One region of the Terribacillus sp. AE2B 122 genome, then DNA from elsewhere that is predicted to be linked to it. Evidence: riboswitches for the same ligand, from Rfam matches in the RefSeq annotation. Region 1 holds a riboswitch; the other holds the start of a gene.
The links. A riboswitch is a leader RNA that binds a small molecule or an ion and turns the genes downstream of it on or off. The one in region 1 is predicted to bind cyclic di-AMP.
Positions count from the first base shown of each region.

Region 2: linked by a shared signal. The riboswitch ahead of kdpF (K(+)-transporting ATPase subunit F) and the one ahead of AE2B122_RS19420 (collagen-like protein) in region 1 are both predicted to bind cyclic di-AMP.

Region 1 covers NZ_LR700944.1:255,447-270,499, reverse strand. Annotated here, with positions in the region: gene AE2B122_RS09750 (GNAT family N-acetyltransferase) at 1-74, shown strand, start outside; gene AE2B122_RS09745 (hypothetical protein) at 112-1,161, opposite strand; gene AE2B122_RS09740 (MerR family transcriptional regulator) at 1,252-1,617, opposite strand; gene AE2B122_RS09735 (SDR family NAD(P)-dependent oxidoreductase) at 1,751-2,593, shown strand; gene thiW (energy coupling factor transporter S component ThiW) at 2,613-3,098, opposite strand; cyclic di-AMP (ydaO/yuaA leader) riboswitch at 3,172-3,314, shown strand; gene AE2B122_RS19420 (collagen-like protein) at 3,627-5,276, shown strand; gene AE2B122_RS09720 (MarR family winged helix-turn-helix transcriptional regulator) at 5,308-5,751, opposite strand; gene AE2B122_RS09715 (MFS transporter) at 5,780-6,988, opposite strand; gene AE2B122_RS09710 (NUDIX hydrolase) at 7,108-7,536, shown strand; gene AE2B122_RS09705 (DUF5068 domain-containing protein) at 7,832-9,100, shown strand; gene AE2B122_RS09700 (flavodoxin) at 9,428-9,877, shown strand; gene AE2B122_RS09695 (ribonucleotide-diphosphate reductase subunit beta) at 9,865-10,902, shown strand; gene licT (BglG family transcription antiterminator LicT) at 10,937-11,782, opposite strand; gene AE2B122_RS09685 (spore coat protein) at 12,335-12,784, opposite strand; gene AE2B122_RS09680 (hypothetical protein) at 12,798-13,001, opposite strand; gene AE2B122_RS09675 (TetR/AcrR family transcriptional regulator) at 13,354-13,893, shown strand; gene AE2B122_RS09670 (multidrug efflux SMR transporter) at 13,895-14,209, shown strand; gene AE2B122_RS09665 (multidrug efflux SMR transporter) at 14,223-14,573, shown strand; gene AE2B122_RS09660 (iron ABC transporter permease) at 14,603-15,053, opposite strand, start outside.
Region 2 covers NZ_LR700942.1:934,071-949,123, reverse strand. Annotated here, with positions in the region: gene AE2B122_RS04825 (carbamoyl phosphate synthase small subunit) at 1-492, shown strand, start outside; gene carB (carbamoyl-phosphate synthase large subunit) at 485-3,682, shown strand; gene AE2B122_RS04815 (dihydroorotate dehydrogenase electron transfer subunit) at 3,679-4,449, shown strand; gene AE2B122_RS04810 (dihydroorotate dehydrogenase) at 4,446-5,381, shown strand; gene pyrF (orotidine-5'-phosphate decarboxylase) at 5,353-6,069, shown strand; gene pyrE (orotate phosphoribosyltransferase) at 6,053-6,664, shown strand; gene AE2B122_RS04795 (DUF4832 domain-containing protein) at 7,012-9,147, shown strand; gene AE2B122_RS04790 (hypothetical protein) at 9,286-9,633, opposite strand; partial or broken gene AE2B122_RS04785 (DMT family transporter) at 9,693-10,199, shown strand; cyclic di-AMP (ydaO/yuaA leader) riboswitch at 10,734-10,877, shown strand; gene kdpF (K(+)-transporting ATPase subunit F) at 11,102-11,188, shown strand; gene kdpA (potassium-transporting ATPase subunit KdpA) at 11,213-12,853, shown strand; gene kdpB (potassium-transporting ATPase subunit KdpB) at 12,868-14,922, shown strand; gene kdpC (potassium-transporting ATPase subunit KdpC) at 14,936-15,053, shown strand, end outside.

The DNA.
Region 1 (15,053 bases):
ACACCAGCATTGGTTTTGTTGATAACGGAGATAGATTCGGAAAAGAAATGGCTGTTATTAAAAACTTAGAGTAAAAGAAAATAAGAAGGAATGCAGAAAAAGCATTCCTTCTTATTTTGCTATTGTTTCGTCCACCCGCATATTGCCGACTGTAAAATAGAATGGTGCAGGAAATGGAGGTTTCTTTCCTCTTTTAAGCCGATCGCTCGCTTCATTGAGCCAGTAGATAGATTTATTAATGGCTGAAAAGAAGACGACCAGCTCTCCATTATCATCAACACAAAGACACGATCCGAATATGCCATTCTGATACCAGGCTTCTCCAGTGTCTGCTTTTATCAGCAGCTTCGGCTCCTCTGACCAATCTGCTCTCGTGAAGCTTGCTGTTTTACTTTTGAATAACCAGAGATCCTGCGACTTATAAGTATCCTCGCCAAAAGCATTGCCGCAGCGGCTGACGAGCAAGTAGTACATATTATGAATTCGCTTTGGCCTGGCATGCGTAAATGCATCTTCCCGAGTGAAAAATAGACGTGGCTTCGTCCAAGTATCGAGGCCGTTCTCGCTTTCGGCAGCATACACCTCGTGCATCGGGATATCTCCTTTTCCGGGCTCGTGTGGTGTCGCCGCAAACCACATTTTCCATTTACCTTCATCGTAAATCACTTTTGGAGCAAGTACACTATCATTTCGTACCGTTCCGGTCATTACTGGCTTCGGGTAGCGAAACCATCTGCCATGCCTCATTTCCAAACAGCCGATCGAATAGGGAGATTCATTTCCTAAGACATTACTGGCACTTCGGCCGGTGTAGTAAATGCGGCGAACAAGCTCTCCATCCACTTTCCCCTCAACATAACACGGCTCATGCAATCCGTACCGATCCCAGGCAGCTTCCTTTGGCTGAGGCAGCAAAGGCTTCGCTTTGTGTGGCTTTCCGGGATACGTTGAAATCCTCCAGGCATTAGCTGTCGTCAGCGGCGATCCTTTTGGGAGACTGGCACTGAAAAGATTATTTTTAAAGTTGCGCTGGAACCCGCCAAAAAACATCCACCACTGATCATCAATCTTTTGAACGCTCGGGTCACCCAGCCCTAGTAGATTACGGACCGGTTTATAGCCATCCAGCATCGAATATAATAGATTCGGTTTTACATCCATCCTAACCACCTCACTAGCAAGCAGTATGGACGGAAGAAGCATCAAACATACCAAGTTTTATAGTCTTGCAGAACGGAGGCTATACCAGAGTTATGCTTTCCTCTCCAGCCAAGATCCCTCCGATAATTTTTGATCGATAAAGTCTAAAACAGTCTGTAATTGGACCATTTGATTTTTAAGTTTTTCCTTGTGTTGAAGCATGCCTGCAATTAATTCAGGATGTTCATGTATATTGCTTGTTTCAGCGATATCAAGATAAGATTTCAACTCTTCTAAAGTAAAGCCGGCTTTTTTCATACAAATAATTATTTTCATCCGTTCAATGTCAGTCGGTAAAAAAGAGCGATGTCCATTTGCCAGCCGATTTATTGCAGGAAGTAATCCAGCTTTCTCATAAAAACGAATTGTATCGATGCTTAAACCGGAAAGCGTACTTGCTTGTTTGATTGTATACATACGTCCGCCTCCTTCTTATATAAGCTTATTGTAAAACCTGAAGTTTACTCCAGGTCAAGAAAATTATTTTGTATTGACCTGGAGTAAACTCCATCTTATATACTACAGCCATTCACGAATGGAGGAGAAAAAAATGACAGAAGGAAAGAAAAAAATAGCACTTGTTACAGGTGCAAATAGCGGTATAGGCTTGGAGCTGACGAAGAAACTGATCGAAAATGACTGGGAGGTTGTCGCATTGATTCGTTCAGGATTTCCGGGAGAAGAACGGGAGCTGCAGCAGAAAATCCATCAGCGGATCATCAGGATCTATCGTGCCGATTTATCAGATTTCACAAAGCTAAAATCCGCTTTGGAACAAATAAAAGAGCTTGAACCAAAGCTCGATGCACTATTCAATAATGCAGGAGGCAGTTTTCCGGAGCTTCTCTTTTCACCACAAGGGCGTGAGCTTCATTACGAAGTGCAGACAGTAGTCCCATACATCATCACCATGGAGCTATTAGAGCTATTGAAAAAAGGTTCTCCAGGTATAGTTATCCAGACAAGTTCGGATGCATTCAGATTCAGGAAGACATTTGAACCTGAGGAATTAGCAAAACCGAAGAAGTTTCAGAAGCTTACGGGTCCTTATACATCTACAAAGCTAGCCATTACCCTTTGGACACACGCTTTAGCGCCAAAACTGAAGAGAGAAGGCATCACGATTATCAGTGTTGATCCAGGAAATAACAATACGATGCGAAAAGGCAGAAACGGAGGCTTACCGCTGCTTATTCAGCCGTTTATCCGCTTCTTCGGCCCGCATCCGAGTGTAGGGGCAGGCAGATTGTTCGCAGGATTAAAAAGGACACCAGAGGAAGCTGGGTTGTATTTTTCAAAAGGCAAGCCAGCTGAGTACAAGTTTAAACAGCATGCGTCTCAAGTACTTTTCCAAGTACGAACTGTATATGAAAAAGAATTTATTTCTTTGTAAGAGGGTCCAATTAGGACCCTTATTTTTTCTGGCGCTGTTGTGGTGTTTTTAATCGGCGAATGATTAACCAGCCTAGTAAGGCACCTGTAATGGAACTGGCGAGGAAACCCGGGACAAATGCCAATGCACCAGCTTTTTGGCCCATAAGAAAATTAGCGATCGGAACAGAGAGCAGGGATCCAAGCACCCCGGTTCCTATCATCTCCCCAATCGCGGCTGCACCTTTCCGACGGAAAAAACGATAAAACAATCCAGCAAGCAGGGCACCTAGCATTCCTCCTGGAAAAGCTAGCAAACTTCCAAGACCAAGCATATTACGAACAAGTCCGATCAAGAAGGCAACGACAACTGCTGGTCCGGGCCCAAGCAGTACAGCAGTGATGACATTTACAGCATGCTGGACAGGGAAGGCGCGGGCTGCACCCGTAGGGAACCAGAGGAACTGTGCGCCTAGTACTCCGATTGCGACGAGGATAGCCATTAGGGTGAGGTTTTGCGTTTTCATTTGTATCTCCTTGTATGTAGTCTGCCTTCATTATAAAAGTACTTTGAAGTGTAACCAAACAAAAATTGCATGCATTTCGTAATCGCTTAATTCCTGAATATAGGAAGGAGAGGAACCAATCGTAACTTTTGATACACGGGGTGAATCTTTGAAAAGAGTAGGGCTACTCTCTGGCCCGAATCTGTTAGCTAACATTGTAACCGTTCGAGAGGAAGCCGAAAATGTGACATACGTGCGTTTATATGAGGAACCTGCTCTGCGACTTCTTTTTTTAGGGAGGAAAGCTGAAGAGAACCAAGAAGAACCATCATGGATTTACTTTACATCTGATTGAGTTTAATGCTTTTTGGAGGCATAGCAATGCTATTGTCAGTTGCCTTGCTTCACTGTACTTTTTATTTGGAGAAAGAATAGTTTTCTGCTTCTTTTTTATATGGAGACGGATAAACCAATTAGCATCCAGATTGTTCCTTTTAAAATGGCAGTAACATATGCTGATTGCAGTGAATAAATCTGGAGGTGCAAAAATTGACTCCTTTGAACAATGGAGGCCGATGCAACAAGGGAACCATCTATCCTAATAACTTTAATGTAGCTGCAACCGGTGCCACTGGTGCTACAGGAATCACAGGTCCGACTGGAGAACAAGGGGTAGGATTGCAAGGTGTTGTACCATTCAATGCAGCAGCCGCTCCATTTTATCCTGTTTGGCAGATTGTCACGTACAACGGTAGCCTTTATATTTCAAATGTGCCTTCTCCGAGCGGATTGCCAGGCAGTTCACCTGATTATACATTGTTAGCATCTGAAGGGGCTACTGGCATATCTGGTCCGATCGGTCCAACCGGTGCTACAGGCATCGGGCTAGACGGTGTGCTTCCTTTTGATCCGATAGCAGCACCAACTTATCCGGCTGGTCAGGTAGTCAGCTACGAAGGCGGACTTTATATAACTAATGTTGCTTCACCAAGTGGTGTGCCAGGTGCATCACTCGATTATTCCTTACTGATATCTGGTATTACTGGGGCAACTGGAGCTACAGGATTAAACGGTGTGACAGGAGTAACGGGAGCCACAGGATTAGCCGGAACAACGGGAGAAACGGGAGCGACAGGTCTAGCAGGAGCGACCGGGGTAACCGGAGCCACAGGATTAGCCGGAACGACGGGAGAAACGGGAGCCACAGGATTAGCCGGAGCGACCGGGGTAACGGGAGCGGCAGGTCTAGCCGGAACAACAGGAGTAACAGGAGAGACAGGTCTAGCCGGAACAGCAGGAGTAACAGGAGCGACCGGGATAACGGGAGCAACAGGGCTAGCCGGAACAACCGGGGTAACGGGAGCAACAGGCCTAGCCGGAGCCACAGGATTAGCCGGAGCAACAGGAGTAACTGGATCCACAGGTCTAGCCGGAACGACGGGAGTAACAGGAGCGACAGGTCTAGCCGGAACAACCGGGGTAACAGGATCCACAGGACTAGCAGGAGCGACCGGGGTAACAGGGGCAACAGGATTAGCAGGAGCAACAGGCCTAGCCGGAACAACGGGAGTAACAGGATCCACAGGATTAGCCGGAACGACAGGAGTAACAGGAGCAACAGGCCTAGCCGGAACAACGGGAGTAACGGGAGCGACAGGTCTAGCAGGAACAACAGGAGAAACGGGAGCGACAGGGCTAGCAGGAGCGACCGGGGTAACAGGGGCAACAGGATTAGCAGGATCCACAGGTCTAGCCGGAGCAACAGGAGTAACAGGAGCTACAGGTGATGTTGTAACTGCGTCTTCCATGTATGCTGCAAATACAGTCGGCAGTACAGTGGTTGTCCTTCTAGGAGGTACAAATATACCTCTGCCAAGTGCGCAAAACTTAGACGGATTTACAGCTAACGGAGGTTCTACAGTTTTTACGGTCCCTACGACAGGAAGATATTATATTACGTATCAGATCAACACTACTGCTGCACTTTTGATTTCTTCACGTTTAGTAGTCGATGGAGCGCAGGTTGCAGGTTCAGTAGTAGCTCCTGCTGTTTCTATTTCCAATTATGAAGGCAATGTGATTGTAAACCTTACTGCTGGTAACACAGTGGCAGTACAATTATTTGGGTTAGTAGGTACTGCTGTGCTGAATGGCGGAGGATCTACGGGTGCATCGCTTACGATTATCCGATTAAGCTAAAAAATAGAGGTGTCACCAAAAGGTGGCACCTCTATTTCTTCTCTTCCCGTATAACGTTATTGATCCGTACCATAGTTTCAGTCATTTGATTCAATTCCTCAATATTGAGTTTGGAATAATACTTATCGATAAGAATCTCGTCTAATTGAAGCAGTCTATCCATATACTCGCGACCGTTGTTTCCTAGTGTTAGAAAGTACTCTCGTTTGTTGGATGGGTTGACTTGCTTGGTTATCATGTCCCGTTTTTCTAACTTGGATAACACTTGGCTTACAGCACTTTTTGAAATTCCAAAAGCAGCTGCAATATCATTGGCTGTGGCTTGCTTGTTCTTCTCAATGTAGGACAGCATATATTCCTGCTGAACAGTTAAATCCAGCTCATCAAGTTTCTTTGTCTCTTGGGAGATAAGAATGCCAAACTCCTCATAGGCTTCATTCATTCTTCGGATAATTTCCTTATACGAAAGGCTCATGTGCATCGTTCCTTCCAAAACAACTTCTTTATTGCATATTACGCCATTTTTTAGCTTTTGCAAATACTAGGGCCGCCATAAGTAATCCAGCACCAGCAAATGCGGCAAGCAGAATACGTGCAGAAAAACCAACGCTCATCAAGGAACTGAACAGGGTTTGAGAAATAGGGTCGAATGCTGTGGAAGCTAAGAATACGATACTCATGACCCTTCCCATCATCGCAGGATCTGTTTTCTCCTGAATGATGACATCAGTTGGAATATACGTAATAAAACCGAAGAATCCAATCATCGTTGCAACTGGAATCAGCCAATGTAAACTTGGGATCTGACTGAAGACTCCAAGAGCCAAAACACTAGCAATCAGGAATATAAGAACTAGTCTTCCGCGATTCTTTTTTAGTGTGAAGAAAAGCAGGAAGATAGTGGCTGCAAGGGACCCAACAGAGAAACCAGCCTCTAAAAAGCTAAGATCCAAAGCGCTGCCGCCAAGCTCCTCAGCCAGGATAGGCAAGCTGAGGAACATTGGACCAAAAACAAAGAAATTCACAATGATAATAATGCTAATTGCGGATATATAGATAGAAGAGGATCGCAGGTAGCGATAGCCTTCTTTGAATTCCGTAATGAAGGAGGTCTTTTCTTTGTTTTTATCTGGTTTTGCATCTTTGATAAAGGCTGGGAAGACAATGCAAGCGCCAATTACAGTGGCTGCTATGCTGACAGCAAAGGTAGCAGTGAAATTGTAATAATGCAAAATTGCACCTGCAGCAATCGGACCGATTAGGAATATCAGTTCTTGGGAGCTATGAATAAGTGTATTGGCAGGCTGCAGTTCTTTTTGAGATACGATGTTTGGGACTAAAGATGACAGAGCTGGGAAGAAAAATCCATCCAAACAGCCAATAAAAAAAGATACAACAAGCAGTAATGCTATCGTCAGGGAATCATGTGCAAGCCCCCAGAGCAAGATACCAATCAATACTCCCTGCAGCAATTGGGTGCTGAATAAGATTTTAGATTTTTGAATGCGATCAGCAAGTACACCGCCGATTATCATTGTCACCATACGCGGTATAGACGCAGCTGCCATTACCAGGCCAAGGTATTGAGGATGATGGAGCACATCAACGACATACCAAGATACTGTAATCATATACATGGAAAAACTCAAAACCGAAAAGAGTTCGGAGAAGAGCAGAGCGGTGAATTGTTTGTTTTTAAATAAAGCCTTCATCGTAAGCACCTCATAAATTAAGTTAACTAAACTAAACTATATGAGTTTCTTTAATTGTTGTCAACAGGGAAACATTTATTTGGTATATACTGGAGACAGAGAATGGAGGAGGTATGGATATGAAAGAAGTACGAGTAGCCTACGCATTGATTCATAATGAAGAGACACAGCAAATTCTTATGGTACATAACAAAAAGAACGGCAGTTGGACATTACCAGGCGGCTTAGTCGAACCAGGCGAATCACTGGCTGAAGCTGCAGTACGGGAAGCAAAGGAAGAAACAGGTTTGGACGTAGAAGTGACAACTATCGTTGCCGTTAATGAGGCAAAATTACAAGCTGTCAATGAACACGCTACCTTTGTGACGTTTAAAGCTAGACTAATTGGTGGAGAAATTCAGATTCAGGATACGAAAAAAATAGCCGAAGCTGTGTGGAAGTCTTATTCCGAAGTGGATGAAGTGATGACGTACCATCCAGGTGGAATTGAGAGCCTTCTTCGTAATGGCATACCTTATGTGGATGAAGGGGTTATTGTTCCGACTTAGGAAGAAGTAATGGAATAAGACAAAGGTGGTTTATCTTTTGTAATTAATAATGGAAAAGGAGATCGTATACACGGTCTTCTTTTTTTTTCGAAAGAATGTAGTTTATCGATGTGGTGGGTAAAAAAACACTGATATGAGGCATTATAGAGCGATTTAGGTACTTTATACTGCAATATATAAGGAGTCCTGGAAATGGAGGAAGTTACAAGACAAAATTTACTACTAAATGCCGATATTGCCAGATTATAGAACATGTTACGCTTATTATCATAAGTTCTGAATGGAGGATGAAAACTTGAATAAGAAATTAATGCTGCTCTTTGGCGCGCTTCTTTCTGTAATTATTATTAGTGGTTGCGGAAGTGACAGTAAAAAAGCGAGCACAGAAGAAAAACCAGCTGCATCTGAAGCAGCTAGCCAAGAAGATGAAGTAAAAGCAGAGGATACAGATACAGCTGCAGATAAAGAAGAAGCTGTTTCCGGCTCTGCCGATTTCGCCGAACTAATTGATTATATGAAAACGACTACAGATGCAGAGGAAACAACTGTCTTCTTTGAAGCTACCGAGCCACAAACACACGAAATGGAAGGTGTTTCAGTCTCCCTGGATTCTTACTCCCTAGTTGGTTTAAAGGACTTCCATACAGACTATAGTATTCCTTTCAATGATGAAACAAACGGAGGAGTCATTCTTGCTCAATATACAGTTAAGAATGACACAGACAAAGATCTCCACTATACACCGTTTATGTATATGAGTTTTACAGGTGCCGTTAAAGCTTATAATAACTACAAAGATATTATCCCGGAAGATGGTCAACTAGCGACAAAGCTAAGTCCTGATAATAATTACGAGCTTAAAGCAGGAGAAACCATTACTGGTACTTATGCTTATCCAATGGGTGAAACTGAACTTAAAGCAGCAATGGAATCAGGATCTGCTACTGTAGAAGTTCCTGCACCAACTACCAATCCGGATGATTTAAGTACAGCTCTTGGAACCAAAGGTCAATTCACTATTAATTTGAGTGAAGAAGGGGCAAAACAAACAGAAGCAAATGCAGCGTTTTATCAGGATGCCATTTCGGTTGATAACATGGGTGAAAAAACCATGATTGAGGAGAAGGAAGGCATCGGGCAAAGTCAGGAGCTTGGTGATTCTACGATTACATTGGATGGCTTCCAATTTGCTGATTTTACACCAAATGAATATGAGGCACCTCGCTTTGAGAATTTCCAAAATGGCGTTGTCTTGCTGACTGTTAAATTCAATGTTGATAACAAAGGATCAGATAATATCGGATTGGATAACATTGCATCCAATCTTTATGTAAATGATGGTTCACAGTATCAAATGAGCGAACGTATGCTATCTCCTTATGAGTACCAGCAAAGCATTGCAGCGGGTGAATCCGGTGAATTGCTACAGGTATATGTACTTGATAAGGAGCAGTACGACAAGATATGGAAAGATAAAGCATTCGATATCGAGCTTGGACCTTTGTATGATGAAAATTCAGAGGACATTTCCAAAGGAAAGAAAGCTGAATTCAAACTTAAATAAAGTCTGCTTTTATTCTTAGTAATAGCGCTTAAAATTGTAGTGGAAAACCGACTGGCACGTGCCAGCCGGTTTTTTTAATGACGCTTAGGATATAACGATTAGAGCTACTATTGAACCAATACTAGATTTGATCCTGTAAATAATATGTTCACAAATTATATTAGACAGGCACTATATGTATGTTAATATTAAATGATAAAGTCTATATATAGTTTTCTTTCTATGGCTAAGGGAATAGCTTACAGTACCGAAGAGGCCCGGAATATGATAGAATTATGAACAGATTGGACTGATACGATGGGACTTTCTGAAAGAGGATCAGCAACGATGGCGAAACCCCTCCAAACAAAAACCTTACTCATCGCATATGCTTCTGTCAGCGGCAATACGAAAGAAGTTGCAAAGCTGATTGCACAAGAGCTGACACATAAACAGCAGGACGTGACGCTTTATTGCATGAATGGCAATGAGCCGTTTCCGCATGTGCCAGATTATGATGCGATGCTGATCGGTACGTATACATGGGGATCTGGTGATACCCCATTCGATGTGAAGGATTTTGTGGCGGATGTCGGATATAAGCCAGAGAATGTGTTTGTGTTCGGCACTGGTGATACACAGTTTGGCGGTGATGATATGTTTTGTATGGCAGCGGACAAGCTGTCCAAATTCTATCATTCGCCAATTGCACCGCTTAAAATAGAGCAATCGCCAAGAGGATCTCAGGAAGAAGAAGTATTGGAATGGACGAGAGGAGTATTGGAATGGCTAAATTGATGAAGGCTACCGTTTTGGAGCCGACGAATCCAAATAAATCTACTGCATTATTTAACGGAGATGCAAGCGGAATCCTACATTGGGATAACGTTGCTTACCCACATTTCTATGAACTGCGTAAAACAATTCGCGGTTTGTTTTGGACTGCCAATGAAGTGAATATGGTGGCAGATACAAAACAATTTGCGAATCTATCTGATGAGGAGCGTACAGCATTCCTGAAAATTATCGGTTTGCTGGCGACATTGGACGGCCCTCAAACGGATATCGCTTCCAAAATAGCTGCTTATTCGACAGACCCAAGTGTCAAATCGATTTTAGCAACAATTGCTGACCAGGAAAGCGAGCATAATCATAGTTACACATATGTACTTGCTTCTGTAACAAATTATGATAACCAGATTGCTTCCTTTAACGAAGGACGCACAGATAAGGTATTGTTGGAACGGAACGAAAGAATTGCTGCTGTTTACAATGAATTTGCGCAAAATCCGACCATCGAGACAGTTCTTAAGGCAATGGTATACTCTACACTTTTGGAAGGATTATTCTTCTACAGTGGATTCGCGTTCTTCTATAACTTGGCGCGTAATCAGAAAATGGTCGGTACCTCGACGATGATTTCCTACATCAATCGGGATGAACTGCATCATGGTCGTTTTATCAGTGAATTGTTCCGTGCGACACTAGCGGAAAATCCAGAGTACAATAACGACGAATTCATTGAGTGGGTGTATGATCAATTCCGTCATTCAGTAGAGCAAGAAGCGCGCTGGAGCCGTTATGTATTGGACGGTATCGATGGAATCAACCTGGATGACATGGAAGGCTACGTGAAATATCGTGCGAATAAAATGCTTCGTATGCTTGGACTAAGCGAAATTTACGAAGGTTATGAAAAGAATCCAATGAAATGGATTCGTGCCTACACGGATAATTTCAATGGTACGAAATCCGATTTCTTTGAACAAAAATCCCGTCAGTACACGAAAACAAGTGATTTGAACGGATTCGATGATCTATAAGAACAGCAATAAAGCCAGCCGATGACGGCTGGCTTTATCTGTGTTCCTCTTTCTTTTGAACGATTCGGTGAATGTGGATCGTCAGGTAAAGTAGATCTTCATTGGTCAGCTGCTCCTGGTACATCTTCTGGATGTAGGACTGGACCTTCTGCGCACATGCATAGGCTTTACTATAGTTGGTCTTTACCATTTCGAATAAGCTATTATCTTCGTCCTTATGTTTGCGGTGATTCAAGATCCTCTGGGCAAAGAACTTCAAGTGTGTAACAAATCGGTAGTAGGCTAGCGACTCTTCATCGTATTCAATACCAAAATGGAATTTAACGATATGAAGGACATCCTGGATGAACTTTGTAATATTAATCATTACTGGCATGTCTTCATTCATCTGAGCATTGACGATATGCAAAGCAATGAAGCCTGCTTCGTCCTCAGGCAGAATAATGCCGACTTTTTCCGCAATAATCGAAAGTGCATGCTGTCCGATACGATATTCATCTGGATAAAATCGTTTGGTTTCCCAAAGCATTGCATTCTTAATATCGATTCCTTGCTTGAATCTTTCAACCGCATAGTATATATGATCAGTCAGGCTGACATAGATATTGTCATGTATTTTCTTATTTGTGTGTTGCTTGGCATATTGGATAATCTCTTCAGATACTTCGACAAAGGAAAGGGGAATCTCAGATAATAATTCCATCAGTCGTTTGTTCATTTCCTTATCATCGAGCTTGAATGTCTTTTCAATCTTCGTTTCATCCACTTCATCGCCAGCTTTACAGCCAAAGGCAATTCCCCGCCCCATGATGACAAGCTCTTGCTCCTGCTCGCCCAAGACGGTGATGACGTTATTATTCAACACTTGCTTGATCTGCATCAGGACCACCTATTCCTTAAAAAGGATAAACTATCTAGGTCTATAGTATAGGAAAATGATAACGATTACAATCGGCAATATCTTAATTACATGACAAATTAGTGAGCAGATATGCTTTTTGAATAATATGGGTCTTTTCATCCTTATATCCATAATGTGGAACTGGTAAATTGGGAGTGAAAATAGCTTAAGAAGGGGGGATTCATTATCGCTCCAGGTGTATTGCCTATATTCTTGATTGCCGGAATCATTGAGTTTGTTACTATCGCCAGTTTTATTTTTATGCTGGAAAGTGAATTTAACTTTGTCATTTTAGTAGTTGTTCTTATCATGCTGAGTGTACTATCAACAACGTTATTTTTGGTTGGTATAAGAAAAAATAATCACTATCAGAAGAATAAATAATAATAAAACTAGGTGCTGTAGATGCAGCATCTTTTTGTAGTTTATTAGTATATCAAGTAGATAAGAAAGCATGACAAAAAATATGTGTAATAATTCTATACTATGTAAACATAAAGAGCCGAGCAACGTGCCCGACTCCTTCATTACTTACAGGATATCTACTCTTACAAGCAGTGCTACTAGCAATTGAACGAGCAATTGAACATTTACAGCTATATCAGTATCTGTGGTTGTTACTCTAACATTACGGGAATTTCTTACAAAGGTCTTCTGAACATTTTTCTGTTTAACAGTAGCCTTCTGGAAGAGTTCTTGGGCAATCTGATCTGATCTGCTGCTATCTCCAATAGAGATATTCAAGATGACTGCAATAGCTGCTTGCAAAGCCGCTTGAATAGTAAGTGCAGCTTGCGTGTCAGTTGTTGATACTTCTACATCTACAGAATCGATAACATAGATACTTTCCTTAGAAAACTGTTCTGTTACAGATTTTTGTCTAGCTTCTTGATTCACATCAGGGTCGGAGAAGGATCCTGCTGTTCTTGGATCTAGAGCACTCCACTTTTGATTACTATCTGGACGCCAAACATCACTCATCTATATCACCTCCTTAATCTAGTATTCGTTTAAGTTCTAACTGAAGTTCGTCAGAAATCTTCTTGATTTGATTTTTTCTTTCAGGGGAAAGATTCCGTAGAGCATTATCGGATACCCCGTGCTTTGCTAGAACATCCGTTAGCAGTAAATCCATAATGGATCCTTGAGGATTGCTTCCAGCAGCTTCCATGAATTTCTTTTTGAAATTCTCATCCATGAATGGCCAGCCTCCTTCTTTTAAGTTTTTCATTCGTATAGTGTAGACTATGAGGAAATGCAGTTTTGTAGTGGGTCAATCACAGTTATGAAAAACCTATTTTTCCGCAAACTAGAATAGATGTCCCTGTTTTAACTAGATAAAAGTCCTCATTGAAGTAAAAATGGGACAGGTGTCTCTAGTGATTTATGAAATATTTTCATAAGTACTTTTAGTATCGTTATAGTAGTTGATAGGCAGATAGTGTGACATGTCTTCTATACGATTTCTTTTCTGGTTTATTTGATTTGTCAAAAGCAATTAGTGGTGTTATCTTAATACTGTACCGTCTGGACGGTTAGGAGAGATAAAAATGAAGACACAAGATAAAATCCTGGATGCAGCAGCTGCGCTCATCCTGGAAGAGGGCGTCAGCAACGTCACACTCGAGAAGATAGCAAAGCGTGCAGAAATCAGCAAAGGTGGCTTGCTGTATCATTACCGCACAAAGGAAGCATTATTTCAGGAATTGAATGTAGCTGCAATCAGGGAATTTGAAGAAGCCATTGAACGGTATCTAAATAAACAGCCAAACGTAAGAGGAGCCTATGCAAGGGCTTATGCATTAGCAACAATTGAAGATATCCAAAAAGGCGGCACACATCGCAGCAGTGCACTTATATCTATTTTCAGTGACCATCCGGAAATAATGGAGATATGGAAAGAAGGCTACGTGAGATGGCAGCACGGATTTGATCAAGATGGGTTGGAGTGGGAAGAAGCTGCCACCATCCGTTATGTTTGTGATGGTCTTTGGTTCAATGAAATGGCAGGCACAACAAGCACAGTAGCTTTTGCTGCCGACTTATTGCACAAATTACTGGCGCGTATAGACAATCGAGAGGGGGATTAATATGTCTTATTTGTTTTTGGCTGCATCCATCTTATTTGAGGTATTCAGTTCCACAATGCTGAAATTATCGAATGGATTTAAACGTCTGCTGCCTGTGGTCGGGATTGTCGTAGGATATGGCATCAGTTTCTATGCGTTATCCATCACATTGCAGTCCCTCCCGCTAGGGGTTGTTTATGCGACGTGGAGTGGTGTTGGTACCATATTGACTGTGGTAATCGGTGTATTGCTTTTCAAAGAGAAAGTAAATAAAAAGGGTGCTCTGGGCATTGCAATACTGCTGGTCGGGCTTGTATTGATGAATCTATCGAAGTGAAGGAGGGTGTAAAATGAAAGCAGGTATTTTTCTTGCATTAGCCATTATACTGGAGACGATCGCATCTTCCATGCTGAAAGTATCAGATGGGTTTTCTGTTTTGCTTCCGTCGATAATCGTAGTAATCGGATACCTAGGTGCATTCCTATTTTTATCCTTCACGCTGAAATCGATGTCGTTATCTACTGCTTATGCAACTTGGTCCGGTGCAGGTACGGCACTGACAGCAATGATCGGGATAACCATATTTGGAGAATCGGCTTCCTGGATGAAGTTTATCGGTTTAGCACTGGTGATTATTGGGCTCGTATTACTGAATACACAGCATAAAGAATCAAAAGAAAAAGAGGCTTCTGTCCAATAAGAAAAGAGGTACTGCACATGCAGTACCTCTTATTTTTTCAGCAGAAGATAAAGGAAATAAGGAGCGCCTATGAAGGCGACAACGATGCCAGCTGGAAGTCCATCCACTGTTGCGATATTCCGTCCAATTGTATCAGCCAGCAGCAAGAGCCAGCCGCCAATTAAGGAGGCAACAGGAAGCACGTACTGATGTCTGGCTCCTACAAGCGCTCGCGCGATATGTGGTGCCATCAAACCAACAAAGCTGATGCCCCCAGCAACTGACACAGCTGCAGCAGCAATGGCCACCGCCGCAATCATGAGAATGATACGGTCGCGATTCAGCTGAACACCTATCCCAACTCCGACTTCTTCACTAAGAGCCAACACATTGAGCCGATTCGCCATGTAAAGCGCAAGCGGCAAAATGATAAGGATCCACGGCAGCAGTGCAAGGACGAATGGCCAGTCCGTACCCCATATATTTCCCGCCAGCCACTTA
Region 2 (15,053 bases), on a different contig from region 1:
GAACAAATCCTCCATTTAAACCCTGATGGTATCATGCTGACGAATGGACCTGGAGATCCGAAAGACGTGGACCCAGCCATACAGACCATTCGTGAGCTTATAAGCCAAGTACCTATTTTCGGTATCTGTCTCGGTCACCAGCTGATTGCACTGGCAGCAGGTGCAAATACAGAAAAACTGAAATTCGGACATCGGGGCTCCAATCACCCTGTCAAAGACTTGGAGACGGGAAAAACCTACCTAACTTCACAAAATCATGGCTATACGGTCACCAAGGAATCATTGGCTGCAACAGATCTCATTCTGACGCAGGTAGCTTTGAATGACGGAACTGTTGAAGGGCTTAAACACCGTCAATATCCGGTCATGTGTGTCCAATACCATCCGGAAGCAGCACCTGGTCCGGAAGATACCCGTCATCTATTCGATAACTTCTTAAACATGACAGCACAAAGCAAGCATTCATCCAAGGGGGAAGCAACTTATGCCTAAACGCACTGATATCCAAAAAATACTTGTCATCGGCTCCGGCCCGATTGTAATCGGCCAAGCGGCAGAATTCGATTATTCCGGCACACAGGCATGCCAGGCTTTGCGTGAAGAAGGATACACCGTCATTCTTGCCAACTCAAATCCTGCTACAATCATGACGGATCACACCGTTGCGGATACTGTTTACATGGAGCCGCTCACGGTGGAATTCCTGAGCAAGATTATCCGTAAAGAACAGCCGGATGCCTTGCTGCCGACACTTGGCGGTCAGACTGGTTTGAACTTGGCTGTGGCGCTAGACAACTCAGGTATTTTAAAGGAATTCGGTGTTGAGCTGCTTGGCACATCCCTTGAAGCAATCCAGCAGGCAGAGGACCGAGAGCAGTTCCGAGATTTGATGCATCGTCTTGGAGAACCAGTTCCAGAGAGTCAGATTGTCACAACAGTAGAAGGAGCAGTAGCTTTTTCAGAAGAGATCGGTTTCCCCCTTATCGTACGTCCAGCTTACACGCTTGGCGGAACGGGCGGTGGAATGTGCTATAACTTGGAGGAGCTAAAACAAATCACAAAGAATGGATTAGCGCTCTCCCCAGTAACACAATGTCTAATTGAACGGAATATTGCCGGATTCAAAGAAATCGAATATGAAGTAATGCGAGATAAAAATGATCAGGCAATCGTCGTCTGTAATATGGAAAACGTCGATCCAGTCGGCATCCATACAGGTGACAGCATTGTCGTAGCACCGTCCCAGACACTAAGTGACCGGGAATACCAGCTGCTGCGCAACGCTTCCATAAAAATCATCAAAGCACTGCAGATCGAAGGAGGCTGTAATGTACAGCTGGCTTTGGATGCGCACAGCTTCAACTATTACATCATTGAGGTGAACCCTCGTGTCAGCCGATCAAGCGCACTTGCTTCCAAGGCAACAGGTTATCCAATCGCCAAGATGGCAGCTAAAATTGCAGTAGGTTTGACACTGGATGAAATTAAAAATCCTGTAACAGGTACAACGTATGCTTACTTTGAACCAGCACTAGACTACGTTGTTGCCAAGCTACCACGATTCCCGTTTGATAAATTTGTCAGCGGCAACCGCAAACTAGGTACGCAAATGAAAGCTACTGGAGAAGTAATGGCCATCGGCCGCAATGTGGAGGAAGCTTTACTGAAAGGAGTACGCTCCCTTGATAATAAAGCGAACGGTCTTGCATCCATCAGTCTTGATGCAATGAGCGATGAGGAGATGGAACATCGACTTATCAAAGCAGATGATGAACGTCTGTTTGTCCTGGCTGAGGCTTTTCGCCGCGGGTACACTATTGAACAGCTGCATGAACTAACTATGATCGATCGGTTCTTCCTTTGGAAAATTGAAGCTTTGATCAAAATGGAAACAGCTTTGCAAGAACAGCCTTGGGAACTGGAATTGTTAGAGGAAGTGAAACAAAAAGGATTCTCTGACCGGGAAATAGCTCATTGGTGGAACACAACTGAGGATAAAGTATACGAGTTCCGTACAGAAAACAACCTCGTACCTGTATATAAGATGGTAGATACATGCGCAGCAGAATTCGAATCGCAAACACCTTATTTCTACAGCACCTATGAAGAAGAAAATGAATCAATAGCGTCTGATAAAGAAAAAGTGATTGTGCTCGGTTCCGGACCGATCCGTATTGGACAGGGAATTGAATTCGACTATGCAACAGTCCATAGCGTTCTAGCTATACGGGAAGCAGGCTATGAAGCAATCATCATCAACAGCAATCCAGAAACAGTTTCGACGGATTTCAGTGTATCCGATAAGCTTTATTTCGAACCGCTAACACTTGAAGATGTGATGCATGTCGTCAACCTGGAAAATCCGCTAGGTGTGATCGTACAATTTGGCGGTCAGACTGCTATCAACCTGGCAGAAGGATTGGAACGCCGCGGTGTGAAGGTTCTCGGAACTTCTTTACAGGCTATTGATGCAGCTGAAGACCGGGATAAATTCGAAAGGCTGCTTGATGAATTGAAGATTGCGAAACCAGACGGGGCTTCCATCACGAAACTTGCGGATGCAGCAGCAACAGCAGAAAAGATCGGTTATCCTGTACTAGTCCGTCCTTCCTATGTGATTGGCGGAAGTAATATGGAGATCGTCTACAATGATGAGGAATTAGAGACTTACATGGAGAAACGGGTGCATGTCAGACATGATCATCCAGTTTTGATCGATCAATACTTGACTGGTATCGAGGTGGAAGTGGATGCCATTAGTGATGGAGAAACAACAATCATCCCGGGAATCATGGAGCATATCGAACGCGCCGGCGTCCATTCCGGAGATTCAATTGCAGTGTATCCGACACAGACGATAACCGAGGATTGCCGCCAGCAATGCATCGATGCGACAATGCAAATCGCGAAGGCTCTTGGAGTTAAAGGCTTGATCAACATCCAATTCGTCATCCACCAAAACAAAGCTTATGTGTTGGAAGTGAACCCGCGTGCCAGCCGTACCATTCCGTTCCTGTCCAAAATCACACATGTAACGATGGCAAATATCGCTACAAAAGCAATATTAGGTGAAAAGCTTGCTGACATGGGGTATGTTTCCGGCCTCCTGCCGGAACCAGAAGACGTGTATGTCAAAGTACCGGTATTTAGCTTTGAGAAGCTGCGCAGTGTCGATACGTTGCTCGGACCAGAAATGAAATCGACAGGCGAAGCAATCGGACATGATCGCACACTTGAAAAAGCACTGTACAAAGGACTGCTTGCTTCTGGTCTATCTGTACCGCAGGAAGGCGCGATTCTGCTCACAGTAGCTGATAAGGATAAAGAAGAAGCGATGGAGATCGCTAAACTGTTTTATGCGCTTGGCTTCCAGCTATACGCTACCGAAGGAACGAGTGCAGCAGTAGAGGAAGCAGGACTTCCGGTTACAACAGTAGGAAAAGTCGGAGCTTCTGAACAGAATGTGATCAGCATCATTGAAAATGGTGAAGTACAATTCGTTGTGAACACATTAACTTCCGGCAAACAGCCTAGATCAGACGGCTTCCTTATCCGTCGTGAAGCAGTGGAGCATGGTATCGCCTGCCTGACTAGTCTAGATACAGCCAAAGCGATTGCAACCATCATTGAATCTATGACATTCACTGCAAAGCCTGTAGTCGCAGGAGGTATGCCATCTTGATTCATGAACATCTCGAGATTATCAGCAGGGAAACAATTGCTAAGGATACAGTGGAAATGACCTTCAAGGGAAAGATGGCGCAGGAGAACATCCTGCCCGGTCAATTCCTCCATTTACTTGTAGGAGAAGGCAGCCATCATATGCTGCGCCGTCCTATCAGTATCGCTGGTGTGGATAAACAGAAGTCCACGATCACGATCATCTTCAAGCTGCTTGGAGAAGGAACAAACACACTGGCCAAAGCAGAGCCAGGAGATCAGCTTGATGCACTTGGACCGTGCGGACAAGGTTATCCAGTCGATGAACTCCAAATGGAGCATGCATTGCTAGTAGGCGGCGGAATCGGCGTACCTCCACTTTATTATCTGGCACAGCGACTGCATGAAAAAGGCATCCAGGTAACGATGGTAGCAGGATTCCAAAACAAAGAGCAAGTTTTCTATGAAGGAGCATTTCGCAGCCTGGGAGACTATTATCTGGCAACAGATGATGGAAGTGCTGGGGAAAAAGGGTTTGTGACTGATATTATCAAAAAGGAAGGTTTCGATTTTGATCAGTTTTTCACCTGCGGTCCTACTGGCATGCTCAAAGCCGTATCCAACCAGCTTGAAGATGAGGAAGGTTTTATTTCAATAGAACAGCGAATGGGCTGCGGCATTGGTGCCTGCTTCGCATGTGTCGTACCAGCGCCCGACAGTGAAAGCGGCTATAAGAAAATATGCAAAGACGGACCTGTCTTTCGAGCGAAGGAGGTTGTATTGGCATGAACTTAAACATCAAACTTCCAGGCTTGGATATGAAGAATCCTATTTTACCAGCTTCCGGCTGTTTCGGATTCGGCAAGGAATATGCAGAGCTCTATGACTTGAACCTTCTCGGAGCGATTACGATCAAAGCGGCAACTGGTTCCGCACGCTATGGCAATGCTACGCCGCGCGTTGCCGAAACCTCTGCGGGTATGCTCAATGCAATCGGCTTACAAAACCCAGGTGTTGATCAGATAATAGAGAATGAGCTCCCGTTTTTAGCGGGTTATGACACGCCGATTATCGCCAATGTAGCAGGCAGCACTGTCGAAGAGTATGTAGAAGTAGCACGGAAAATAAGCAAGCACCCAGTAATAAAAGCGATAGAGCTGAACATCTCTTGTCCGAATGTGAAAGAAGGCGGTGTCCAATTTGGCACCGATCCGGAACTTGCTAAAATGGTTACAGCTGCCGTGAAAGAAGTAAGCGATGTACCAGTCTATGTAAAACTCTCGCCGAACGTCACCGATATCACAGTCATCGCCCGCGCAGTCGAAGAAGGCGGGGCAGATGGTTTGTCTTTAATCAATACACTAACAGGTATGCAAATTAACTTAGCGGGAAGAAAACCGTTGCTTGCCAACAAAATAGGCGGCTTATCTGGTCCTGCTGTAAAACCGGTAGCGATTCGCATGGTTTACCAAATACGCCAGATGACTAACTTGCCAATCATCGGCATGGGAGGCGTAACAACAGCTGAGGATGTGCTGGAATTCCTTCTGGCCGGTGCATCAGCTGTAGCGGTAGGTACCGCTAATTTCCAGCATCCATTCGTCTGCTCTGAAATCATACAGAATCTACCTGATGTTCTGAGTAAATATGGTTTCTCCAGTGTCGAGGACGCAATCGGAAAGGGGCATGAACATGCAGACACCAATCTATCTCGCGCTTGATTTCCCGACCGGGGAAGAAGCGCTGCATTTCCTCGATCAGCATGAGCTTACCGAGATTCCAGTAAAAGTCGGAATGGAGCTATTTTACCGAGAAGGACCGTCAATCATCCACCAGCTGAAAGAGAATAACCATCCAATATTCCTCGACCTTAAGCTGCATGACATTCCGAATACAGTCAAAAGCGCTATGCGTAATCTAGCTGGGCTTGATGTAGATATATTGAATGTTCACGCGCTAGGCGGAGCAAAAATGATCGATGCAGCAAAAGAGGGTGTCCTGCAAGGCGCCAGAAATGCTGTTCCTAAACTGATAGCTGTTACCATGCTGACATCAATGGATGAAGACACGGTCCAGACCGATCTCAAACAGCCGATGGAGCTTGCTGCATATGCATTGCATCTGGCAGAATTGTCCAAAACAGCAGGTGCTGATGGGGTAGTTTGTTCTCCTCATGAGGCATCTAGTATCAAAGCAGCTTGCGGATCAGACTTTCTTACTGTCACACCAGGAATACGGCTGGCAGGATCCGACCGAAATGATCAACAACGTATCGCAACACCTGCTGGTGCTAGAAGAATGCAGGCGGACTATCTTGTGATTGGCAGAAGTGTCACAGCAGCATCCAATCCAAAACAAGCATACGAACAAGTAATCGAGGAGTGGAAAAACTATGACAACTACAACTAATATAGCCGAAGCATTGCTTTCAATCGATGCGATACAGATTGATCCAGCAAAATCTTTTGTATGGGCATCTGGCATCCACTCGCCGATTTACTGTGATAATCGCCTCACGCTTGGTCATCCCGAAGTGCGTACGGCTATAGCACGGCAGTTTCAGAAGAAGTTAGCCGAGTTGCCGGAAACGGACATCATCGCAGGCTGTGCTACCGGAGGCATCCCACATGCAGCATGGCTCGCCGATAAAGCAGATCTGCCTATGATCTATGTCAGATCCAGCAAAAAAGGACACGGAAAAGGCAACCAAATCGAAGGGGCCGACGTATCTGGTAAACATGTGGTTGTCATCGAAGATCTCATTTCAACTGGCGGCTCGGTTATTAACACAGTCCAAGCACTGCAGGAAGCAGGAGCGATTGTGACAAAGGTACTGGCAATCTTCAGCTACAATCTGAAAAAAGCGGATGATAACTTTGCAGCTATTGATGTTCCATTTGAGACGCTGACAAATTTTGATTCTTTAGTTGATATTCTTGTAGAGAAAGAGACGATAACTTCTCAGGAGAAACAAGAACTATTGGACTGGCGTAATACATTGTAAAAGGATGTTGAGATGCGTTTTTTTAGGTGTAGAGGCCGAATCGTATCATAAATTATAATCTTAATCATTTAAGAGCCCATCAGAGTAACCTCTGATGGGCTCTTATTACGCAAAAAGATAGAACAGTCCTTATTAAAGTTAAAAAATACCCGATAAAATAAGAAAGGCTAGTTTCTTGTGAAATGTAAGTAGAAGCACAAGGTAACTGTCATAAGCAAGGAGGTTTGCGAAGGGAGGATTATGAAGTTCTAAACAAAAGTCAGCAGTATTCTGGTATTTATATGCCTGATTTCACATGAGATGAGACTTTTAATATGTATGTTGAATAATACTAAATGGAGGTTAATATGAAACAAAAAACTAAATTTGTACAATACTTCTTCGTTTTAGTTTTAATTACAACTTTAGCAGTCACACCTACAAATCTAAAAGCTGATGCAGCGTCCTCAGAAACTATTACTATGATTGATGACTTTGAAAACTATACCTCAGATGATCAAATGAAAAGTGCATATGAGCTTTGGTCATCTGATGGGAATGGTGTAGATTGGTCCTTAAGTCAAGAGCACACTAATGACGGTGAAAATTCTATGCAGATCGTTCCGAATGAGCCCCTAGATTCTTGGGTATCCGTATCTCACAATTCTTCTTTGCGTGACTGGACAAATTCTGCTGGCATTTCATTTTGGATACATAACGATGCAGATGAACCGTTAGAATTTAACTTTGATATTAAATCTGAATCAAAAGCGTTTGGCCAAGAAGGAACTTTTACGGCATCATTGAAAGAGGATGGCAGTTCTTTATGGGAAGAGAATTCTTTTGAAAGCATGCTGACTGTTCCAGCGGATTTTACTGGCCATATCCGTATTGCTTGGAATCAATTTACAGAGAAGGCATGGCAATGTCCGCAAGGCTGTGACAATGATCTTGATCTAACCTTAGTAGATGGGTTCGAATTTGGCTATAATCCCCAAGAAAATTCGACGAATGAAATTTTTATAGATTCTATCAGTCTATGGGGTGTTTCGGAAGACACTGAGTTAGGAACTTTGGCTCCTGAGTGGGCAACTCCTTCTAACACATTTAATCTTAATTATACAGCAGCACCAATCGATAATCCGTTAAAAGGATTTTTACCCTTCAGTGAATCGGCAGAATGGCGTATAGATAATCAGATGCCATATAGTATGGAGTACTTCTATATCCCTCTAAATGAAATTATGACAAATTTTAACGAATTTGACTGGAGCAAGCTGGAATCTAATATAGATGATGTAGCTTCAAGAGGGAATCAGGCCATTTTTAGAGTGTATCTCGATTATCCAAATAGGTCATCCGGAATTCCGCAGTTTCTGCTGGATCTGGGATTGGAAACGAAAGATTACTCCTATAATAGCAACGGGGGACCTGAAGGAACGAGTGTTTCACCCGACTATGATGATGAAAATCTAAATACAGCATTACATCAATTTATTGAAGCTCTTGGAGATAGGTACGACGGCGACCCAAGAATTGGTTTTATTCAAGCTGGATTAGTAGGATTTTGGGGTGAATGGCATACTTATCCGCAGGATGGATCGACTCCAGCTGGAGATTGGGATGGTAAATTGGCGGAACAAGAAGACGGTCGTGCAACAGATTGGATGCCAAACTTGGCCAACCAAGCAGCTATTGTTCAAGAATTCGACGATTCGTTTGATGAAACAAAAATACTTGCACGCTATCCGTCCGAATTTAATCGTGATTTGAATATCGGTTATCACGATGATTCTTTTGCTTTTCAGACTTTGCCTGCTAGTTTGGGCGGAGAGGACTGGCATTTTGTCGGCCGTCTGCAAGACAACCAAGTGATGGATAAATGGAAAGTTGAACCGATTGGAGGAGAAATGCGTCCCGAAATTCAAATAGATATGTGGGATAACGATCCGCCCCAGTATATAGGAGAACCAATAGAAGGAGCGCAAGGCGAAGACTACTACAAGAGCCTGGAATTAACTCACGCATCTTGGCTGAAAATACAAGAAGTCTTCCAAACGTCTCTTGAAGGAGAGGCCTTGAAACGAGCACGTGAAGGTTCACGCAGTTTAGGGTATGAGTATTTTGTACCGACTGGCTATGTGCATGCTGCCAACGGCCGTTTACAAGCGGCGATTGAAATTCAGAATACAAGTGTGGCTCCTTTTTACTATGATTGGAAAGTCGAAATCGCAGCAAGAGATAAGAACGGCAACATAAAAGAATGGGCAACCGATTGGGATGTATCAAACGTCTTACCAGATGACGAAGAAACAGAAGATAATAAAGGGGCTCTTTTGGAATGGTCCACTGACACTTCTGAACTAAGTGAAGGCAGTTATGATATGTTAGTCAGAGTTGTTAATCCTCTATCGGAAATAAACTCTAACGCCAAGAAATTCCATTTCGCTAATGAGGAGCAGGAAGACAACGGATGGCTGAAGATTGGTGAGATAGAGTTATAGTTTCTGGATGAGAATGGCGGGGCTTCATTGTAAGTGAATCAAAAATTCGCCTTGCGTGTTCTTTTTCTTTACTGCTTTAATTAAACGACAATAAAAAACCAAGACACTCGTACTTTAGCACAGGTGTCTTGGTTTTTCTTATTGATTTGTGTTTTCGTCTTCAAGTTGTTTAATAGAGTCATTCACTCTGATTTGCTGAAGACCTGATTTTTCGGTATCTCCTTCCTCATCATTAGTTGTTTTTGCTATGCTGATATTTTGCAAGAAACCTTCCAAATCGAAACCTGTCATTTGGCCAAGACTTTCTTGCAAGTTTGCCATTGTGTTTGTCACGGTGTTGGGAAGGGAATTGATTCCACCGCCTGAGCCATTATCCAAAATACGGATGGACTCGACATTGCTGAATGACTGACTGATGGCTCTTGCATAATCCGGCATGATGTCGATTAGTTTCTCTCTTAGGATGACATCTTGGTGCTTCGCCATTGCTTGCGCGCGTTTCTCGATCGCTTCGATCTAGTATTGCCAGTACATTACCTTGACCGAAGAAGATAATAATAATATTAGCAACAATAGGTGTTCTCCTGATTATAGGTGTAGGAAACTTGGATTTTAATAGTAAACTAGGCGGCATCTCACTTTTGATTGCAGCTTTAACATGGGCACTTATGTCTGTGCTTATAAAACTATTGCCAGACAGCTATTCTCAAATAGCAGTGACAACGTACGCTAGTGTAATAGCTGTTATTATCTTAACCCCTTTCGTTCTCCCTAGATTGAATGAGTTAAATATTGCGGAACTCTCACATCCTACAATATGGGGAGGGTTGTTATATTTAGGGATTATCTCAACTGCAGGGGCTTTCTACCTTTGGAGTAGAGGGCTGCAGCTTCTCAATGCATCTGGGGGAGGGTTATTCTTTTTCTTTCAACCAATGGTAGGTGCTTTTCTGGGATGGCTATTACTTGGTGAACGTATAGGAGTAACATTTTGGATTGGATCAGCACTAATTCTAGCTGGAGTTTTGTTGGTCATTACTGAAAAAAGGTAACTTCGCATTAATTTGACTGATATCGATCATGATATCAGTCTTTTTTAGTTAGACCGTCCTCAATTCTAATTTATATAGTTACTATAATTGCAAAAAAGTGTTGGAAGAATTTCTGACTTCTTGAGATAAGCTATATGTTATATACCTTGTGATTACGTTCATTTAAGTACACTTTTGTAGATAGTACTTAGGCACATCAGAACTTCTTAGCAAGAAAGTTAACCGAACACTTCTCTAACGCTGAAGTATCCAAGAATTGAAAGCATAGATGTCATTTGTTATGAAGGAATATAATACTTCCAGAAAAAAATATACTGAATATTAAAACTTTAATTACAAAGAGATAAACGATGTAATCATAAGAAAATAAACGAATTTAGAAGATAACATACAATTTAATCATGTTTTTTAGATTGTTTGGCCGATTTTGATATGGAAATAGTGCATATTCAGTTTTTTAGTTGTTTTACTATCTGTGATAACGAGCGTAGAATAAGGTTCATCTTCCAAGTGTAACCAAACAAAATAGCATATAATTCGTAATCGCTTAATTCCTGATTCAGGAAGCGGGGGAACCAACCGTAACTATTGTTACATGGGGTGAATCTCTGAAAAGAGTAGGGCTACTCTCTGGCCCGAATCCGTCAGCTAACTTCGTAAGCGTTCGAGAGGAAGCCAAAAAATGTGATAGGCGCACGTTTATTTCGTTATGCCCAGAAGTCACAGAAGAGGGCCCTCTTCTGTGGCTTCTTTTTTATGCACTTTTTTAGGGTGTAAATAAAGTTAAGAAGAAGGGGTAAAGACATGGAATTTATTTACATTGGATTGATTCTTATATTGTTTGGCGGTTCTGCAGCCGTACTGTCTGCTGTAACTGGGATGGTTGAGAAGGAGGAAACACGATGATAATGCAGGTTCTTTTACTTTTACTAGGTACGGGCATCATTGGCTATCTTGTCTACGCCTTATTTAATCCGGAAAAATTTTAAGGAAAGAGGGTTCTCAGGATGTTGATTTCACTTATTGCCATGGTTCTGATTCTTGTTTTAATTGGGTTATCTTTAAAGCCGATGGGCTTATACATGGCCGCTGTATTTTCAGAATCACGTTTGGATCGTGCATTCTTTCCAATTGAAAATATAGTATATCGTTTGGCTGGAATTAAGAGACAACAACAAACTTGGAAGCAATTTTTAATTTCTATGCTGCTTTTCAATATGGTTATCTTGCTCTTTGTGTACTTGATTTTTCGTCTGCAAGGTGTTCTGCCGCTGAATCCTTTACATATAACGGGAATGGATCCAGCTCTGGCATTTAACACTGCAGTCAGCTTCATGACCAATACGAATCTGCAACATTACAGCGGAGAATCTGGCTTGACACTGTTCTCGCAGACGGCTGCAATTTTATTCATGATGTTTGTAGCCCCTGGTACTGCACTGGCAGCTGCGATTGGATTCATTCGGTTGCTTGGCAGCAAACCATTAGGTAATTTCTTTGAAACATTTGTTCGTTCCATTGTACGCATCTTACTTCCTGTTTCATTGGTAATGGCAATTGTATTCATTGCCCTTGGTGTACCGCAAACATTTTCAGCTGTAGCACATGTGACAACGTTATCAGGTTTGGAGCAAACTATTCTGCGAGGTCCAGTTGGATCGTTCTTGGCAATAAAGGAGCTAGGTAATAACGGGGGAGGATTCTTTGGGGTCAACTCTGCCCATCCTTTTGAAAATCCGAACGCTTATACGAATGTGTTACAACTATGGCTTATGTTTTTACTTCCAGCATCCTTACCGTTTGCGTACGGAAAAATAATAGGGAAACCAAAACAGGGTCTTATGCTTTTCGGTGCAATGGTTGTTGTATTCCTTGTCATGCTTGTGGCTGGTGTTGCTGCAGAAGTACAAGGTAATCCAGTACTGCAAGGTACCATGATGGAAGGAAAGGAAACCCGCTTTGGTGTCATCGGTAGTGTTTTCTATGCCATTGTGACAACCGCCACAGAAACTGGAGCGGTCAATACGATGCACGATACACTCAGTCCGCTAACAGGAATGCTAGCACTTGGAAATATGCTGCTGAATACCGTTTTCGGTGGTGTAGGGGCTGGATTCATGAACGTGATGCTTTACGTAATGATTGCTGTCTTTATAGCTGGCTTGATGGTTGGAAGAACACCAGCATTCCTTGGTAAAAAGCTCGAGGGGACAGAAATGAAGCTACTGGCATTCACACTGCTCGTTCAGCCAATTCTCATCCTAGTTGGCACAGCTATTGCCATGTATATTCCTGCAGGCAATGGAGCGATATCAAATCCAGGCTACCATGGTTTGACTCAAGTATTATACGAAATCACTTCATCGGCAGCTAATAATGGATCAGGGTTTGAGGGGCTTGGGGATGCGACAGTCTTTTGGAATATCCTGACTGGTATCATCATGTTTCTAGGACGCTATATTTCTATTATCACATTGATTGCTGTGGCAGCTTCATTGGCAAGGAAAACGGCAGTTCAGGAGAGTAAAGGAAGCCTCCGGATAGATAGTCCGTTATTTGCAAGTTTATTAGTAGGTACATTCTTCCTGGTAGGGGCATTGACCTTCTTGCCTGCCTTAGTATTAGGCCCGATTGCAGAATATGTAACTTTATAGGAGAGTGATTTGTTATGGTGACACATTCCGTAGGGAAAGAAGAAGTTTCATCCACTAGATTATTCACAAAAAAGATCTTAAAAGATGCTTGTGTGAATGCAGTTGTAAAACTACATCCAGTGTATATGGTCCGGAATCCGATTCTATTCATTGTTGAACTCGGATTTTTGGTCACATTTTTGCTCGCGGTTTTTCCTGGCGCCCATTCCCGGACAATGGGGAGCGGATTTTACTGGAGCGTTTCAGTGATACTGCTGCTGACAGTTCTTTGCGCGAATATGGCGGAGGCGGTGGCCGAAGGAAGAGGGAAGGCCCAGGCGAATACGCTGAAACAAACCAAGCAGGATACCGCTGCCAGACGTCTCCGCCGGGGAAAAGAAGAAAAAATATCCTCGGCTGAATTGCGTAAAGGTGACATTATCCTCGTTAAGGAAGGAGAAGTCATCCCTGGTGACGGAACGATCATTTCTGGTATGGCAAGTGTGGATGAATCAGCAATCACTGGGGAATCAGCTCCTGTGTTAAAGGAAGCAGGAGGAGATTTTAGCTCGGTAACGGGCGGTACAACTGTTGTTAGTGATGAGCTTACCATTGAAATTACCAGTCAACCAGGAGAAAGCTTCCTAGATCGAATGATTGCGCTCGTAGAAGGTGCAGACCGCAAGAAAACACCGAATGAAATAGCACTGAACACTATGCTTATTAGTTTAACGATTATTTTTATGCTTGTAGTGATCACATTACCTTTTTTTACAAATTATATCGGCTTCTCGCTCGATACAGGAATGCTTGTTGCACTGCTTGTCTGTCTGATTCCTACTACGATTGGCGGTCTGCTCAGTGCAATCGGTATCGCTGGCATGGACCGGGTTACACGATTCAATGTTTTGGCAATGTCTGGTCGGGCCGTTGAGGCAGCAGGTGACATTGATACAATCATCTTGGATAAAACCGGGACCATTACTTTCGGAAATCGGATGGCCGCCGATTTCATACCAGTTGAAACTGCCTCTAAGACTACTTTGATGCAGGCCGCGCTCATTACATCCTGGAAGGACGAGACGCCAGAAGGACGTTCTGTCCTCAGCTTGGCTAAGGATCAAGGTATTGTAATGGAACAGGACAGATGGGAGGAAGCAACATTTGTACCATTTCAGGCACAGACAAGAATGAGCGGCATGGACTTGGCAGACGGAGGCAGCTATCGGAAAGGTGCAGTGGAAGCAGTTAAAGCCTGGGTGCTGGAACGTGGCGGGAAGGTCCCGGCTGATATCCAGGAAAAAGCTGAGGAAATTGCGAAGATGGGGGGCACACCTCTAGCTGTCTCGGTAGATAAGGAATTACTCGGGTTGATTTATTTAAAAGATACTGTCAAACCAGGTATGCGGGAACGTTTTGACGAGTTGCGGAAGATGGGGATAAAAACGATTATGTGTACTGGTGATAACCCTCTTACAGCCGCGACCATTGCGAAAGAAGCCGGTGTTGATGATTTTATTGCAGAAAGTACACCGGAGGATAAGATTGAAGTTATCAAACGGGAGCAAGCGCAAGGTAAACTCGTGGCGATGACAGGTGATGGGACAAACGACGCCCCTGCACTGGCACAAGCAGACGTCGGGCTTGCGATGAATAGCGGCACAACGGCAGCCAAGGAAGCTGCCAATATGATCGACTTGGATTCTGATCCAACGAAGATCATTGAGGTTGTAGCAATCGGTAAACAACTGCTAATGACAAGAGGCGCACTGACGACTTTCAGCATTGCCAATGATGTAGCCAAATACTTTGCGATTATCCCGGCATTGTTCATGCTTGGTATCCCGGAGATGAATGTCCTGAACATTATGGGACTGGAGTCACCAACAACTGCAATCCTGTCAGCACTTCTATTCAATGGGTTAATCATCCCTGCACTAGTACCACTGGCAGTGAAGGGTGTTACGTATAAGCCTGTTTCAGCTGATAAACTGTTGCGGAAAAATCTATTCGTCTATGGGCTGGGCGGAGTTATCGTCCCGTTTATCGGAATAAAAATCATCGATATGCTGCTAAGTCTGTTTCTATAGGAGGGAAAATAGCATGAATAAGCAAGAATCTAATTTAATTCCGGCGCTTCGACTGGGACTAGTATGCTTGGTTTTATGCAGTGTGATGTATCCATTGGCTGTAACAGGGATTGGTCAATTATTTTTCTCTT